DNA from 4 places in the Ferdinandcohnia sp. Marseille-Q9671 genome. Region 3 is predicted to be linked to each of the others. Evidence: predicted binding sites of a transcription regulator. Region 3 holds the regulator's gene; each other region holds the start of a gene.
The links. Region 3 encodes Rex, which represses fermentation and respiration genes when NADH is low (regulators of the CRP and FNR family bind a similar motif). Its sites were predicted from a motif close to TTGTGAAATATTTCACAA; they were not measured.
Positions count from the first base shown of each region.

Region 1 (4,441 bases), on a different contig from region 3:
AGGTCCTCATCATTATCGCTAATTGTTGGAACTAACACATGACGAACCCAGACAGGAACTTTCTTTTCAGATAAGTAGTGAGCAAAGTCCAGTATATGTTCGTTGCTCATCCCTGTTAATTCCTTGTGGGTAACGGGATTGATCTCCTTAATATCTAGTAGGATCAAATCCGTGAGTGTAAGTAATTCCTCTAAACGTTCTATAAAATGAGGAGTCCGATTAAAGCATCCGCCAGAGCTGTCAATAGTGGTGTGAATGCCGAGTTTTTTGCATTCTTTGAATAGCTCTATTAAAAAATCCAACTGTAGTAATGGCTCACCACCACTAACAGTAACACCACCGCCTGAAGCTTGAAAGAAAGGTAGGTAGGTACTGATGTCCTTAATAATCTCTGAAACACTCATTTCCTTCCCTATATTTAATTTCCAAGTATCCGGGTTATGACAAAACTGACAACGGAGCAAGCACCCCTGTGTAAATATGACATATCGTAATCCTGGCCCATCTAGTGTTCCACAGGTTTCTATTGAATGAATGCGTCCGTTCATGTTCATCGTCCTCCTAAATGTTCAAATGCGCCACCGTTTAATGCGTCCGATTTTGTAAGACAGTTACTAGCAGTTTCCCTGTAAAGGTGTACTGTTAATAACTGCAGGGAAACCTCCCTTAGAACAATCGGGGCATGAGGGATTCGCCACCAGAGACATTTCCTTACATGCTTTCGTGGAATGTCCGGTTAATCACATCAATTTGTTGTTCTCTTGTTAACTTGATAAAGTTTACTGCGTATCCAGATACACGTATTGTTAATTGTGGATATAGCTCAGGATGTTCCATCGCATCTAATAAGGTCTCGCGGTCAAACACGTTCACATTTAAGTGATGTCCTTTTTTCATTGCATATCCATCAAGTAAACCTGCTAGATTACTAATTCTTGTTTCTTCTTCTCTACCTAATGCTTTTGGAACGATTGAGAACGTGTTAGAAATTCCATCTAACGCATACTCATAAGGGAGCTTCGCTACAGAGCTTAGAGATGCCAAGGTACCATTTGTATCACGGCCATGAAGTGGGTTTGCACCTGGTGCAAATGGTTCACCAGCTTTACGTCCATCAGGTGTGTTACCAGTCTTCTTGCCATATACAACATTAGACGTGATTGTTAAAATAGATTGAGTGTGAACAGAGTTACGATATGTTTTATGCTTTTTAATTTTATTCATAAAGCGTTTTACAAGCTCAACCGCAATGTCATCCACCCGATCGTCATTGTTACCGTATTTAGGGAAATCCCCTTCAATCTTATAATCTACAACAATACCGTTTTCATCTCTTACTGTTTGTACTTTGGCAAATTTAATTGCACTAAGTGAATCCGCCACAACAGATAAACCGGCAATACCGCATGCCATCGTACGGAGAATTTCTCTGTCATGTAGTGCCATTTCTATGCGCTCATAACTATATTTATCATGCATATAGTGAATGATATTTAGTGTATTCACATAAAGTCCAGCAAGCCATTCAAGTACCACATCATATTTTTCGACTACTTCCTCGTAATCCAAGTACTCAGACGTGATTGGTGCATAGGTTGGTCCAACTTGAATCTTCAGCTTTTCATCAACGCCACCATTGATAGCATATAATAAAGCTTTCGCAAGGTTTGCTCTTGCTCCGAAGAATTGCATTTGCTTACCAATCGTCATTGCAGATACGCAGCATGCAATACCATAGTCATCACCATAGGTTTCGCGCATGATATCGTCATTTTCATACTGAATTGAGCTCGTTTTAATAGACATTTTTGCACAGTACTTTTTATAGTTATCCGGTAGATTCACAGACCATAAGACTGTTAGGTTTGGTTCTGGTGCTGGTCCTAAATTATCTAATGTGTGCAAGAAACGGAAAGAGTTTTTTGTGACCAATGGACGTCCATCAAGTGCGACACCACCAAGTGATTCCGTCACCCAAGTAGGGTCTCCACTAAACAGTTCATTATAATCAGGTGTTCTTGAAAACTTCACAAGACGTAGTTTCATAACAAAATGATCCACAATCTCCTGAGCTTCCTGTTCTGTTACTAAACCGTTCGCTATATCTCTTTCAATATATATATCTAGGAAAGTTGAGACACGTCCTAAACTCATTGCTGCTCCATTTTGCTCCTTGATAGCAGCTAAATAGGCAAAATATAACCATTGAAACGCTTCTTTTGTATTGCTTGCCGGCTCTGAAATATCATATCCGTAAGAGTTTGCTAACTCTTTTAATTCCTGAAGGGCACGGATTTGTTCAGAAATCTCCTCACGATCACGAATAATATCATCTGACATTTCACCATTACCTGTATGAAGCAGATCTTTCTTCTTTTCTTCAATTAAACGGTTCACACCATAGAGTGCTACTCTACGATAATCCCCAATAATTCTACCTCGTCCATAAGCATCTGGAAGTCCTGTTATAATTCCCGCTTTTCTAGCGAGCTTCATTTCTGGTGTGTAGGCATCAAAAACACCTTGATTATGGGTCTTACGGTATTCAGTAAAGATCTTTACAATTTCCTCATCTATTTCAAATCCATAGGATTTAGCAGAATCGACCGCCATTCGGATTCCGCCAAAAGGCTGCAGAGAACGTTTAAATGGTTTATCTGTTTGGAATCCAATTACTTTTTCCTTCTCTTTATCTAAATATCCAGGTCCATGTGAGGTAATGGTAGATACAACTTTCGTATCCATATCAAGAACCCCACCATTGTCGCGCTCCTGTTTGGTTAATTCCATTACTTGCTCCCACAAAGTTAAAGTTGCCTCAGTAGGACCTACTAAAAACTCATCATTACCGTCATAAGGTGTAAAGTTTTGTAAGATAAAATCACGTACATCTACTTCGTTTTGCCATTTACCCTCTTTAAAACCAGTCCATGCTTTCATCATGAAAGACCTCCATTACAAGGTTTTATTTATATGTTTGATTGATTAAATTCATCTTGCTCACTACTGAGCAAACTTCCTTACAAACTTATCATACACCCTTTTCCACGAAATATCATGTGAAAAATTTCACAATATATATAAAAACTAAATTTCGTCACAATTAATTCAAAAACTGTTCAAAATATCAACTAGGAATACTCTTCAAACTTTAACATAGATTGGAATTTCAATACTATGTATACTAGAAACAAATGGGTCACGGGGACAGGTTCCCTGTCCCTGTAAAAATATGGTGGGACAAGGTGCCTGTCCCCCTGTCCCAGGGCAAGGTAACTGTCCCACTGGAATGGAGGAATACTATGAGGAAACTGGTTATTACACAGGATATTGAAGAGTCTCATTTGGAGCAAATCAAGGCTATTGTACCGAGTTGGGAAATTGTTGCTGGGAGGGATTCATCTGTTTGGTTGGATCATTTAGGAGATGCTGAGGTTATTGTTGGCTGGAAAAAGGAAATTGCGGATCAATGCATTTTATCTGATTCGAAGCTTCGTTGGTTACAAAGCTGGAGTGCAGGGGTGAATAGTATGCCACTCGCTGAAATGGAGAATCGAGATATTCTACTAACGAGTGCGAATGGCGTTCATGCCTATCCGATATCTGAGACCATCTTTGCTCTTATGCTTGGATTAACGAGAAAGATACATACATATGTACGAAACCAGCAAGAGAAAAAGTGGCATCATGCTGACATGAAACTTGAAATTCACGAAAAGACGATTGGTATTATTGGGGTCGGGGCAATTGGAAAAGAAACGGCTAAAATTGCAAAGGCATTTGGTATGACTGTACTTGGAGTGAGACATTCCGGTAGAAATGTAGATTTTGTAGATAAGATGTATACACCTGATCAATTATCAGATATGCTGCCTACGTGTGATTATGTCGTTGTGACTCTACCGCTAACCTCGGAAACCCACCATATGTTTGGAGCAGAAGAATTTAAACAGATGAAGTCTTCGTCCTTTTTCATTAATATTGGACGAGGCGAGATTGTCGTTGAAGAAGAGTTAAGTAAGGCATTACAATCTGGAGAAATTGCAGGAGCCGGCCTTGATGTCTTTACGAAGGAACCTCTCCAGGAGGATAGCCCGCTTTGGAATCTTGAAAATGTAATCGTAACACCTCATACCTCTGGGTCTACTGAACATTATACAAAGCGTGTAATTGAGGATATTTTTATACCGAATCTTGAAAACTATGTACGTGGTGAAGCGTTACCTCATAATGTAGTTGATTATAAGAAAGGGTATTAAACAGTTAAACCCATGGAATCCCATGGGTTCTTTTTGATTTAGGGGTATTGGGACTGTTTCAGATACTCTTCTCCAGAAACCATGACTCCCGATAATCATATCTTCAGCTACTCATGAAAACCATTATTAAAGAGGGCAATACGATATGGATAGAGCTCTGCTGTCATAATTCCTTCCTTAAC
Region 1 covers NZ_CDRJTA010000003.1:183,457-187,897, reverse strand. The annotation lists gene pflA (pyruvate formate-lyase-activating protein) at 1-548, opposite strand, end outside; gene pflB (formate C-acetyltransferase) at 712-2,940, opposite strand; gene ACWNMY_RS13650 (D-2-hydroxyacid dehydrogenase) at 3,303-4,259, shown strand; gene ACWNMY_RS13645 (YciI family protein) at 4,367-4,441, opposite strand, start outside.
Region 1: the regulator Rex is predicted to act here: its motif matches at 3,058-3,075, upstream of pflB (formate C-acetyltransferase).

Region 2 (4,441 bases), on a different contig from region 3:
AATCATGTTGATCCCTGTCATCAAAGTACCAAGCCCAGCAATCTGAATCGAAATCATGTAATAGTTCGTTCCAACTGATTCACTGAAATCATTCCCTGCAAGTGGGAAGTAAGATGTCCAGCCTGCGTCAGGTGATCCACCAATAACGAAAGAGATGTTGAATAACATTGCCCCCATAAAGAATAGCCAGAAGCTAAGGGCATTTAGGCGTGGAAACGCCACATCGCGGGCACCTATTTGTAAAGGTACAATATAGTTCATAAAGGCAATTATGAACGGCATCGCCATAAAAAGGATCATAACAACACCATGTGTTGTAAAAATCTCATTATAGTGCTGTGCATCTAACAATTTATTTTCTGGTGCAGCTAGCTGTGCACGCATCATTATCGCATCTACCCCACCACGGAAAAGCATGAGTAATGCGGAAATTAAATACATTATCCCTATACGCTTGTGGTCAACAGTTGTTAACCATTCACGCCATAGGTAACCCCATTTTTTAAAATAGGTTAAACCGGCTACTATCCCAATTACAGTAAGTCCAATCGCTACCATTGCTGCATATATGGCGGGACTAGGATGTGGTATGGCAAATCGTTCAAAGAATTCCATCCGTTGTTACTCCTTTCAATTGAAGTATATATTTCCGTTCGAATTTATATTTTTTAGATATGGTGTTAAGAACATTTCAATTCACTCGAGCGTGCGGTTTGTCCTTGAGTCGATTTATCAAAGACATTTCTAACCTCTTTAGTATGCGGTTCGTCTTTGAGAAGCGGTATCATGAACATTTCAATTCACTCAATCATGTGTTCTGTCCTTAAGACCCGCTCTCATAGACATTTCGCAACTCTCAAGCATGCGGTGTGTCCTTGAGACACAGTATCAAATACACTTTTCTTCATCACAACGTAAGTTATGTCTTTTATAAAACTTTTTTCCAATTCTTAATGACCACTATGCTCTGAATGATCTTCATCATGTTCTTGATGTTCGGAATGATCTTCCCCATGTTCTTCATGCCCTTCATGGGACTCAGCATCTGAATCATCGGAACCATGATTATGCTCTGGTGGTGGCGCAAATTCTAAGTGTGTTCCTGTAAATGTCATTTGGCCAAGATGTCCTGGTTCCAGAAGTTCTTCAAATTTTTCCTCCGTTAGAGGCTTTGCTGTTTCTTTTACTTCGTCTACCCATTCTTCAAAGTCCTTTTTAGGAACGGCGTTTACACTAAAGGTATTTTCCGCAAACCCTTTTCCACTGAAGTTGGCGTTTCTTCCCATCAGTTCACCTTGCTCATCTGCAGCGAGGTGTAGGGTCGTAATCATGTCTGCCATTGCATATTTCTGTCCACCCAGCTGTGGGATCCAGAAGCTTGTAATAGGTCCATATGAATAAAGTCTAAATTCAAGTGGTCGGTCAGTCGGGATATATAAATAGTTTACTGTCTCAATATCCTCTTCCGGATAACTAAAATGCCATTTCCAATCAGATGAAGAAGCATAGATTACCAAGGGTTCTTCTTCATATCCTTTTGGGGCTGACTCTACAATATAGTTACTTTGAACAGATACAAAAGAGAGATATGCAACAATTAGTACCGGAATCCCAACGCACAGTCCCTCAATCCACGGATTGCCTTCAATATGAGGTGGCTCATAATCCTCAGGCATATTAGAAGCTCTGTATTTTACGAGCATATAAAATAACAGGATAAAAACAACTATAACTACAAAAGCCATGATCCCAATTGAGAGCAGGATATCATTTGCTTGTCTTTCAGCCTGTGGACCTTTCGGATCTAACACTAGTAATGGTTCACAACCGGCTAATACAGTGGTTATCGTAATAACCATTGATAAGAAAAACCATTTGATTTTCATAAAAGTACTCCTTCCTTCTTGGCATTTCCAATAGGTAACCTTAGTTAACAACTATGTGTGACATCATGAATTTGTGTACAACTTCACAAAGTTGTCAAAAATTTTTTAGCTACTTAATTTTTCTGTAAAGAAACTGAAAAACATAGCTAATTTTATTGTAAAAAGTTATTTTCTTAAAACATTATCACTGTGTAAATGATAATAACACGAGTGAAATTAAAAAGATGTTACGAAAATGGGAAGGAATTATTTGTAAAAAGAAATAATCTTAACATAAAGTCATTAAACCTTGGTGTGATGCAAATCACAGGTGTTTTTTTGAATTTGAACAAATTGTTACAATTAAAATCAGCTCATTTTTAATGGAAATCATACTAACCATCCATACTATGAGAAACAGCAAGTTTAGAATGAAGGTGGTGGGAATATGAAGTTTATTTGGACTGTAATGCTCCTCCTTTCCGTTTCACAAGTTCATCAGCATGATGATCTCTACATAACCTATAATGGAAATCCAATTGCAACAGTCAACCGGGCTGATTATTCCGTTCCGTTACTTGGAGTTCCAACCTTGAACAGTAATAAATTCGAGGAATTCCTCACTTATGTAGACGAGCAGATTTACGAGGAACCTAAGGATGCAGCAATTGGTAAGTCGGGTGAAATTATTCCAGAACATGTAGGAGTTAAGCTAGATAAAGACAGATTTACAAGGTCATTTTATTCAGCATTCTTTGGGAGTAGGAATTCATTTGAGGTACCTATTCAAAGGATCTATCCTCGAGTAGATAGCGAATTATTGTCTACAATTCGGGTAAAAAGAATTGGACAATATGTAACATTTTTTAACTCTTCTAAAAAAGAGCGTTCCACAAATATTCGTCTTGCAGCTGACGCAATAGATAATCATGTTCTCTTTCAAAATGAGACTTTTTCTTTTAATAAGGTTGTGGGAAAGCGTACGGTTGCAAAAGGGTACCAACCTGCACCTGAGATTATCAAGGGAGAACTAATTGAAGGAATCGGAGGTGGAATCTGCCAGGTTTCTTCCACATTGTTTAATGCTGTTGACCTTGCGGGAGTTGAAATTGTAAAACGATATTCACATAGCAAACGCGTAGGTTATGTACCTCCAGGCCGTGACGCGACCGTTAGTTGGTACGGACCAGATTTTCTTTTTAAAAATACATATAACCAACCTATTTTGATCCGGGCTAAAACACATGGAGGAACCCTAATCATAACAATTTATTCGTCAGAGGATATTAATTTCAAACCTAGGAAAATTACACCAAGAGTCAGCAAAGAGACCAGTAACTAAACCGGTCTCTTTCTTCATTTTTTTACAAAGCTATAAGCTTTTCCGCAAATTGTCTGCCAAACTCTTTACATCTCTCAATTTCGTTATCATTTGGGGTCTGCTCCATTTTTAAGGGCGGATTTAGTATTTCTGCACCACGGTCTGTTAGTTTTTTACTTAGTAAGTCCACTGCTCCCCCAAAACACGAGTAAAGTGTACTCCCTGATCCAAATACCGCGCCCTTCTTAAATCTGAAATCTAGATGTTCCATTTCATCGTATAGATCAACAAATTCATCTGGAAGCTCGCCTTCACCCCAGGTGTAGCTGCCTAATAGGATTCCATCATAGTTAATCAGTTCATTAGGTTCTACTTCGTAACATTCTCTTATCACGAGATTGATCCCGCGTTCTTTCACACCTTCAGCTATAGACATGGCCATTGTTTCTGTATTCCCCGACATACTGGCAAAAACAAGAATGGCATTGGTCAATGTTCTCACCTTTTCAATTGTTGTTAGCTTTCTTTTTAAGCTGTTCTAGTTGTTTTACAATAATCTTTCTTTGTCCTTTTAACTCAATTAAATTTTGTTCTTGGAAAGATGAAAGTCTTCGACTCAGTGTTTCCTGCGATGTTCCAAGATAGGATGCAAGATCTGCTTTTCGTATAGGTAATTGAATAGTCAATGGTTCATCAGCAATGGTTCCACCTTGACCTTCTATTAATTCAACTAAATAACTGGCAACACGCTTTTCAACATCCTGCGAGTTTAATTTTTCGATTAAACTTTCTGTTTCATGGAGTCTTCGTGTGAATTCCTCCAATATTTTCAATGAGATAGTAGGGTACCGCAAGAGTAGTTGATGTATGTCTTGTTGCTGAATCGTACAAATTTCAGAATCCTCCATTGCCTCTGCGAAGCTCGTAGTCATTGACTTCGAGAATAACGATAGCTCCCCAATAAAATCTCCTTCTTCCACAAACCTTATAATTTGTTCCTTACCATTCTCTGTAATTCGGTACATTTTCATCCGACCTTTATGGACGATAAAGAGGTGTTCGGAGAGTTCATCTGAGTGGAATAAGAGCTCTCCTTTTTTGTATTTTCTACTCACAATCAGATTAGAGATTTCAGCCATTTCCGTATCATTCAAATGGTTAAAAATGGGGACCTTCGAGACACATGAGGAATGATTAGTATGATTACATGATTGACAAGACATTCTAACTCTCCTATCTTACACCTCTGGTACTG
Region 2 covers NZ_CDRJTA010000003.1:169,753-174,193, reverse strand. The annotation lists gene qoxB (cytochrome aa3 quinol oxidase subunit I) at 1-615, opposite strand, end outside; gene qoxA (cytochrome aa3 quinol oxidase subunit II) at 951-1,886, opposite strand; gene ACWNMY_RS13580 (VanW family protein) at 2,314-3,207, shown strand; gene ACWNMY_RS13575 (flavodoxin) at 3,230-3,688, opposite strand; gene ACWNMY_RS13570 (Crp/Fnr family transcriptional regulator) at 3,693-4,409, opposite strand; gene ACWNMY_RS13565 (heavy metal translocating P-type ATPase) at 4,420-4,441, opposite strand, start outside.
Region 2: the regulator Rex is predicted to act here: its motif matches at 1,958-1,975, upstream of qoxA (cytochrome aa3 quinol oxidase subunit II).

Region 3 (4,441 bases):
CTTTTTCATAAGCAACTGTCATGTCCCGTGCACTTAGTACGTCATTCCCACTTTGTCTGTCAATTTCAAATTTAAACGAAGCAGATTTTTCATCACCTAAAGGCCTGTCCATGAGCTCCATTCGATCAAGCTGTTTTCTTCTACTTTGGGCACGTTTGGTTGTCGATGCCCGTACAAGATTTTTAGCGATAAAGTCCTTGAGTTTTTCCACTTCATCCTGTTGCTTCTCATACTTCTTAAGTTCAAGCTCATAGTTTTCTGCCTTTAATTTTAAGTAATTACTATAGTTACCAACAAATTTGCTACTTGTCGTTCTGGAAATCTCGTATACTTGGTTCACTACCTTATCAAGAAAATATCGGTCATGGGATACGATTAACAGGGCACCAGGATAACCTTGTAGATATTGTTCTAACCATGTTAGAGTACTAATATCAAGGTGGTTGGTCGGTTCATCTAAAATTAATAAATCAGGCTTTGACAATAATAACTTACTTAGAGCTAGTCGAGTTTTTTGACCACCACTTAAGCTTGATATTTTAGTTTGATAATCAAATTCAGAAAAGTTGAATCCATGTAAAATGGAACGGATATCCGCTTCGTACTGATACCCACCTTGTTCTTTAAAGTCCACCTGAAGTTGGTCGTATTCTTCAAGTAATTTTTGGTAATCAGCTTGCTTTGCAATAAGATCTGGGTCTCCCATTTTCGCTTCAAGATCTCGTAAGTGTTTTTCGAGCTTTCGTAAAGGAGCGAAAACGGTTAGCATTTCTTCCCAAATGGAAAGGGTAGATTCAAGACCTGTATCTTGTGCAAGGTAATCAATCTTAACGCTTTTAGGCTTGATAATTTCGCCACTATCATGTGACATATGACCTGCAATTATTTTTAACAATGTCGATTTTCCAGCACCATTACGGCCAACAATGGCAATACGGTCCCGTGTTTGTACTTCGAGTTTTATATTCGATAAAATAAGATCAGCAGCAAAAAACTTTTTGAGCTGATTTACTTGTAGTAAAATCATGTTATTTCACCTCTTGTTTCTAACAACAGTGTATCTTATATTATCTTCATAGAGCAACTGCAATGATAATGTTCACACATGTTTCTAAGACATGTATGGTAAAATAGTGTATAGTTTTAGGGGAGGTTCAAAAAGTCCGGTGAAAATGACACATCGAATTTCTTCGTTGGCTTGCTTTTCCGTTCCTCACGTATTAATTGCATACGTTCCGGTACTCAAAGCTTCGCCGCCTTGAACTTCTTGGTCCTTTTCATCCTCCTTTTGAACACTCAGTTTAGGGGAGGGTTAGATATATGGCTTCATTTACCCATTTTAATGAACAAGGTCGGGCAAAGATGGTCGACATTACAGATAAAGCTGATACAGTCCGTACTGCGATTGCAAAATCAAGTATTGCTGTTAATAAAGTGATATATGAGCAGATTATTAATAATGAAGTTAGCAAGGGAGATGTTCTTGCTGTTTCCCAGGTTGCAGGTATTATGGCAGCCAAAAGAACTTCTGATCTTATCCCAATGTGTCACCCATTAGCATTAAAAGGTGTGGATATTTCGTTTGAATGGGCAGTTGATAGCGACGAGTATATCTTACATATCAATGTAACAGTGAAAACAAAAGGTAGTACAGGGGTAGAAATGGAAGCACTTACGGCTGCGTCTGTTTGTGCATTAACCATTTACGATATGTGTAAGGCTGTTGATAAAGGGATGGTCATCGGGCCAACTTATTTAGCAGAAAAAACAGGTGGAAAGAACGGCAACTTTAAAAGGGAACTATAACAGCTGTGAGTTCAAATGAGGATGATTGGAACTTTTACATTTGAACGTAACATAGAAAGTTCCGAGTTAGTGGAGGAATTAAGGTGAATCTTGAGCAATCAAAAATACCACAAGCAACTGCCAAAAGGCTGCCACTCTATTATCGTTTTCTGAAAAACTTGCATGCTTCAGGTAAGCAAAGAGTGTCTTCAGCAGAACTGAGTGAAGCGGTTAAGGTAGATTCAGCAACAATCCGAAGAGACTTTTCCTATTTTGGGGCTTTGGGAAAAAAAGGATATGGCTATAACGTCAACTATCTATTATCCTTTTTTAGTAAGACACTTGACCAAGATGAATTAACGAAAGTTGCCTTAATTGGCGTTGGAAATTTAGGTACTGCATTTTTACACTATAATTTTATGAAAAATAACAATACAAAAATTGAGCTTGCCTTTGATGTGGATTATAATAAGGTAGGTACTAGTATTGGTGGAGTTGAAGTTCACCATTTAGATGATTTAGAAGAAAAATTACCCGATGATGTAACTGTAGCTATTTTAACAGTACCAGTTGGTGCGGCACAGCCTATAACAGATCGTCTAGCTAATAAAGGAATTAAGGGTATACTGAACTTTACTCCTGCTAGAATTAACGTTCCTGAACATATACGGGTGCACCATATTGATTTAGCTGTCGAGTTACAAGCACTTGTCTATTTTTTAAAGCATTATTCTGGAGAAGAATAGGAATAGATGTTCACTATTGAGGAGGTGACTTGCAGATGGGAAGTCTTGGATTTGGTAGTATTTTATTGATTGTGTTTTTTGCGTTGTTAATTTTCGGACCAAAGAAATTGCCTCAATTAGGAAAAGCAGCAGGTAATACATTGCGTGAATTCAAAAACGCAACAAAAGGTTTAGCAGATGATGACGATGATGATGTAAAAAAGAACGACACTCAAGATGTGAAGTAATGATAGGATGAAACACATGAATGAAAAAGAAATGTCTGTCTTTGATCATATCGGAGAATTAAGAAAACGACTAATCTTTGTAGTTGTTTTCTTCTTCATTGTTGCGTTAGGCAGCTTTTTTCTTGCAGAACCATTGATTCTCTACTTACAAAATGCTGAGGAAGCTAAAGAACTAACAATGAATGCCTTCCGTATGACGGATCCAATAAAAATATATATGCAATTTGCCTTTATTATTGCGCTAGTTATCTCATCTCCTTTTTTACTGTATCAGCTATGGGCATTTATTAGTCCAGGGTTGTATGAGAAGGAAAGAAAGGTAACCTTAAGTTATATCCCTATATCTGTAGGATTGTTTTTAGTAGGGGTTTCATTCTCCTATTTTATTCTTTTTCCGTTTGTTGTGAACTTTATGACTCGATTGGCGGAACGTCTTGAAATTAATCAGGTAATAGGGATAAACGAGTATTTTCAATTCTTGTTACAACTAACTTTACCATTTGGTTTCTTGTTTCAGTTGCCAGTTATCATCATGTTTTTAACAAGGTTGGGATTAGTAACACCGATGTTTCTTTCTCAAATCCGTAAGTTTGCGTATTTCATTCTTTTAGTAATTGGAGGCTTAATTACCCCTCCAGAGTTGATTTCACATCTAATGGTGACTGTTCCATTATTTGGATTGTATGAAATCAGTATTCTCGTTTCGAAGAGTGCCTACAGAAAGGTATTGAAGGCAGAAATGCTAGCAGCTAATGGCATGGAGTAGCGAAAAGTGGAAGGGCGCCTAGAGCTAGTCATAAAAAATAACCTCTAAGACAGAGGTTATTTTTTTGTGACTTTTTTTATTTTACTGTGTAAGGCAAACATCCGGATTGCCACACCAAAATCAAAAGTTGCGACTAGTGCAAGAAGGATTGTGGAAAAGTTCCATATTGTGTCCGTAGCACTTCCAATCGCTATATAGGTAAAAAGAATGCCCATTAACGCGTATATGATGCCCATCGCAAAAGGTGAAGTTCTTCGCATAGACTAAAAGCCTCCAATAAATATCGATTGTAGCTTATCGGTTTCCTTCATAATCCTCTCTATATCATCTGCAAAAATCGTCTGTCCCACTACAACAAATGTGTTCATCGCAACATGTGCAAATATCGGAACGATAATCCGTTTTGTATGTACATAAAGGAATGCAAAGGTAAAGCCCATAGCAGTATAAATAAGAATGTGAGTGAAATCCATATGAACCACTGCAAAGATTAAGGAGCTAATCAGAGCAGAAATAAAGAAGCCAAATTTTTTATATAAGGACCCAAATATAATCTGACGAAAGATAATTTCTTCAAGGATTGGACCAATAATAGAAACAACAATCACCAGTAATGGCAGTGACTTTACAAGGGCCATAATTTCTTGGGTATTTTCAGAACCAGGCTCAATACCAAAAACATAAATTTCAATATTCGCTGCAAGAGCCTGCGCTGTCATAGCCATGAAGATACCTGCAATTGCCCAACCGAAAGCCTCCCCTCTGGAGGAACGTTCAAGGTTTTGGTGTCTTTCCCTTATATCTTGTCGTAATAAATATAAAACAATCGGGAGTGCAGCCACAAAACTAAAGATCGTCCAAAGAGAGATAATTGTATTTTTAGCAGTTTCAGGATCTAAATTATCCCCAACTCCCAA
Region 3 covers NZ_CDRJTA010000002.1:175,608-180,048, forward strand. The annotation lists gene ACWNMY_RS12585 (ABC-F family ATP-binding cassette domain-containing protein) at 1-1,027, opposite strand, end outside; gene moaC (cyclic pyranopterin monophosphate synthase MoaC) at 1,321-1,806, shown strand; gene ACWNMY_RS12595 (redox-sensing transcriptional repressor Rex) at 1,890-2,531, shown strand; gene ACWNMY_RS12600 (twin-arginine translocase TatA/TatE family subunit) at 2,567-2,758, shown strand; gene tatC (twin-arginine translocase subunit TatC) at 2,775-3,524, shown strand; gene ACWNMY_RS12610 (YdiK family protein) at 3,581-3,784, opposite strand; gene ACWNMY_RS12615 (CPBP family intramembrane glutamic endopeptidase) at 3,788-4,441, opposite strand, start outside.

Region 4 (4,441 bases), on a different contig from region 3:
GGATAAGCCTTTTCCCCAAGAACCTCAGTTTCCCTAGGATTTACTGGAACTATTTTATAGCCTAGGCGCTGCATCTTCCGTGCTAAACGATTGCTCGGACGGGCTGGATTACTGCTTAAGCCGACAACTGCCAATGTCTTCTGCCTTTGTGATTCTATCCCATTTGTCTCTTCACGAACGATTGGTGACTGTAGTGCCCAACGGATTACCCCTTCATCATTTATAACAACTTCTCCCTTTTCCTCACCTTTTGACGAAAGGCCCGTTGCCTCATAAAATGCTCGATCAAGGTCATTTTGTAGATCACGGATCGATTCAATACCCACCGATAGACGAACTAAATCTTCAGAAACGCCTGTGAGAAGGAGCTCTTCTGCACTTAATTGCTGGTGTGTTGTAGAAGCCGGATGGATAATTAAAGACTTAGCATCACCTACATTAGCGACATGTGACCATAGTGCTACGTTATCAATTACCTTTCTCCCTGCATCTCTTCCACCTTTAATTCCAAAGTTAACGATTGAACCTGAACCATTTTTTAAATATTTCTTTGCGAGGTCATAGGATGGATGATCCTCTAGACCTGGATACGATACCCACTCGACTGCTGGATGATTTTTTAAATAGGTTGCTAGTTCTACTGCATTTTGGTTATGTTTTTCAATCCGTAAATGAAGTGTTTCAAGTCCTTGTAGCAAATAAAAAGCATTTTGCGGACTTAAGCATGAGCCAAAATCACGTAGAAGCTGTACACGAAGCTTTTGACTAAATGCTAATGTTCCAAAATCGAATGCATATCTTACACCGTTATAGCTCCTATCTGGTTCTGTAAATCCTGGGAACTTTGGATTATTCCAATTAAAACGACCTCCATCTACTACAAGACCGCCAATTGTTGTACCATGTCCACCAATCCATTTTGTCGCGGAGTGAATCACGATATCTGCACCCCATGTAATGGGTTTACAAATATATGGAGAAGCAAATGTATTGTCAATGATGAGTGGAATCTCCGCTTCATGTGCTACAGCTGCTACAGCTTCTACATCTAGTACCTGCAGACTTGGGTTTCCAATAATTTCAGCAAATACTGCTTTCGTATTCGGGGTAATTGCTTTTCTAAAATTCTCAGGATCCTTCGAATCTACAAAGTGCACCTTAATACCGTATTTGGGTAGTGTTGTAGAAAATAGGTTGTAAGTACCTCCATATAGATTTGTAGCGGCAACAATTTCATCACCAGCTTCCGCAATGTTCATAATTGCTAACGCGATGGCTGCCATACCTGAGGAAGTTGCAACTGCTGCGACACCATCTTCCAAAAGGGCAATTCTTTTTTCCAATACATCTACGGTTGGATTTCCGATTCTTGAATAGATATTCCCTGGTTCATCAAGTGCAAATAAACTCCTTGCATGTTCGGAATTGTGGAAAACATACGAACTCGTTTGATAAATCGGCACTGTTCTAGATCCAGTCGTTGGATCTGGCGACTGTCCCCCATGTAATAATAGTGTCTCTAAGTCATAGCTTTCGAATTGTTCAGTCATATGTATACCTCCAGTATTTTTATATGAAAACTAGGAATAATACTAATGCAACTCCAATCTTTCACATCCAGTAAATTAAAAAAAGCCCTCTTCAGAAAGAAGAGGGCTTAATCCTCCTCTTATCTGCCAGGTATTTCTACCTGCTGGAATTAGCACCTTTTCAAGAATAATCTTGAAGGTTGCCGGGTTTCGTAGGGCCATGTCCCTCCACCGCTCTGGATAAGAGTCCTTTATTAAATTAATACGTTCCTGTTTTGCTTCATAAAAGGATTATAGTATGGGGAAAAACCAATGTCAAACACTTTTTAAATATTATACCTTATTTGAATTTTTATTTAGATTCTTACTTTCCCTCTAAACCCTATGTATGTACCTGTAAAATAAGACCTAAAATCTATTTATGTCTTTTTTGTGAAGCCTATTGCTTTTCTTGCAAATCCGATGTATATTAAGAGTGTAGAAAGTTAGTGAAAAACTTCACAAACTAACTACAACAAGCTGGCAGCTCAAGCAATTATATTTTTTTACAATGCTTTGTGAAAAACTTCACAAATATATGATAAGGGGAGATTAAAATGAGAGAATTTTTAAAAGGACCTAAAATGGCAGTTATATGGACAGTATTACGAATTTGGTTAGGTATTCAATGGCTAAATGCTGGTTTTCATAAATTAACAGATGGATTTGATGCAGGTGGCTTCCTACAAGGTGCACTAGCTAAAGCTGGTGGCGATCACCCTGCAGTAGCAGGCTGGTACGCAACATTCCTTGAAGGCTTTGCAGTACCGAATGTAGAAATATTCAACGTACTCATTCCTTGGGGCGAAGTACTAGTTGGTCTTGGACTGATTCTAGGAGCTGCAACTATCCCAGCATTACTAGCAGGTGCATTCATGAACCTAAACTTCCTACTTGCGGGAACTGTAAGCACAAACCCAGTACTTTACACAGTTGCAATGATTCTACTATTTGCAGGCGCTGCTACTTACTACTTCGGTGTAGACAGATTCGCAGTTCCTTATTTAACTAAGTTCATGAACGAGAAAAAAGGCACAAAAACAGCAGCGAAAGTTGCGTAACTACTACTAAAAAGTGTTCCTCACAACGAGGAACACTTTTTTATTTATTCATCATCAATCTCGCCGTCACCGATTTCATCTTCTTCTTCGATTTCTTCAATCTGTTCGCCTTCTTCAGGCATTTCGTCGTCACCACAGCCCACTAACGAGAACATAGGAACTGCTAAAAACAAAAGCATTAAGAACTTTTTCATCACTGAAAACCTCCTTTCTTCTAGACTTTCCATTCACAAAAGAAATATGTAAACTAGTGTAAGGGAACACTAATATCTCTAATAAGGAGGAGACCAATCATGCGAAAAATAAAACTAGGAACCAGCTCATTACAGGTACCAGTTATAGCAGTAGGCTGTATGAGAATTAAATCATTAGAAAAAAAGGATGCGGAACAATTTGTTCAATCTGCATTAGAACAAGGAGCAAACTTTTTTGACCATGCCGATATTTATGGCGGTGGGGCTTGCGAGGAAATATTTGCAGATGCGATACATATGAACGATGATATTCGAGAAAGTATAATCCTTCAGTCAAAATGCGGAATTCGTAAGGGAATGTTTGATTTTTCAAAAGAACATATTTTGCACTCTGTTGACGGGATCTTAAAACGACTCAACACCGACTACCTCGATGTATTATTATTACACCGTCCTGATGCTCTTGTAGAACCCGAAGAGGTAGCTGAGGCATTTGATAGATTGGAATCGTCAGGCAAGGTGCGTCACTTTGGTGTTTCCAACCAAAATCCAATGCAAATTCAGTTATTACAGAAATTTGTAAAGCAACCGATTGTAGCAAATCAGTTGCAGCTTAGTATTACGAATTCACATATGATATCAAATGGCATCAATGTAAATATGCAAAATGACTCTGCCATTAATCGCGATGGAAGTGTTCTTGATTTTTGTAGACTGCATGACATTACAATACAACCTTGGTCGCCATTCCAATTTGGTTTCTTTGAGGGTGTTTTCCTCGGAAATGAAAAGTTCCCAGAATTAAATAAAAAAATGGATGAGATTGCAGAGAAATATGGAGTAACCAATACTACTATTGCGATTGCATGGATATTGCGACATCCCGCAAATATGCAACCTGTGACTGGTACGATGAATATTGACCGTTTAAAGGATTGTATAAAAGCAAGCGAAGTTAACCTAACCCGCGAAGAATGGTATGAGATCTATCAAGCTGCTGGTAATGTACTCCCATAAAAATAAGGACAAGTGCAAACTTGTCCTTGGTTTTTTATTCGGTAAAACCCGTTGCAATAACTGTCACGATAATTTCATCTTTTAAATTATCATTAATTACGGATCCAAAAATCATATTTAAGTCCTCGTGAGTCGTAGAAGCAATCACATCAGCAGCCTCTTGAATTTCAAAAAGGCTTAGGTTACGTCCTCCTGTAATATTTAAAATAACACCACGTGCACCACTGATTGAGGTTTCAAGCAATGGACTATTGATTGCTTTATGTGCTGCTTCAACTGCACGTCCGTCACCCTTCGCAATTCCAATTCCCATAAGAGCAGTTCCTTTATGGGACATTACTGTTTTAACATCTGCAAAGTCAAGATTGATTAAACCTGGTACAGCAATGAGGTCAGAAATACCCTGTACGCCTCGTAGAAGAACATTATCTGCTTCTCGAAACGCTTCAAGCATCGGTGTCCGTTTATCCACGATTTCTAGTAAGCGTTCATTTGGAATAATGATTAGGGTATCGACAGCTTCTTTCATGGCATCAATGCCTGCATCTGCATTTACTGCTCTCTTTCGTCCTTCGAAACGAAACGGTCGAGTAACCACACC
Region 4 covers NZ_CDRJTA010000001.1:2,156,453-2,160,893, forward strand. The annotation lists gene ACWNMY_RS10660 (PLP-dependent aspartate aminotransferase family protein) at 1-1,550, opposite strand, end outside; SAM riboswitch class I at 1,667-1,776, opposite strand; gene ACWNMY_RS10665 (DoxX family membrane protein) at 2,126-2,629, shown strand; gene ACWNMY_RS10670 (hypothetical protein) at 2,674-2,823, opposite strand; gene ACWNMY_RS10675 (aldo/keto reductase) at 2,923-3,840, shown strand; partial or broken gene ftsZ (cell division protein FtsZ) at 3,878-4,441, opposite strand, start outside.
Region 4: the regulator Rex is predicted to act here: its motif matches at 2,085-2,102, upstream of ACWNMY_RS10665 (DoxX family membrane protein).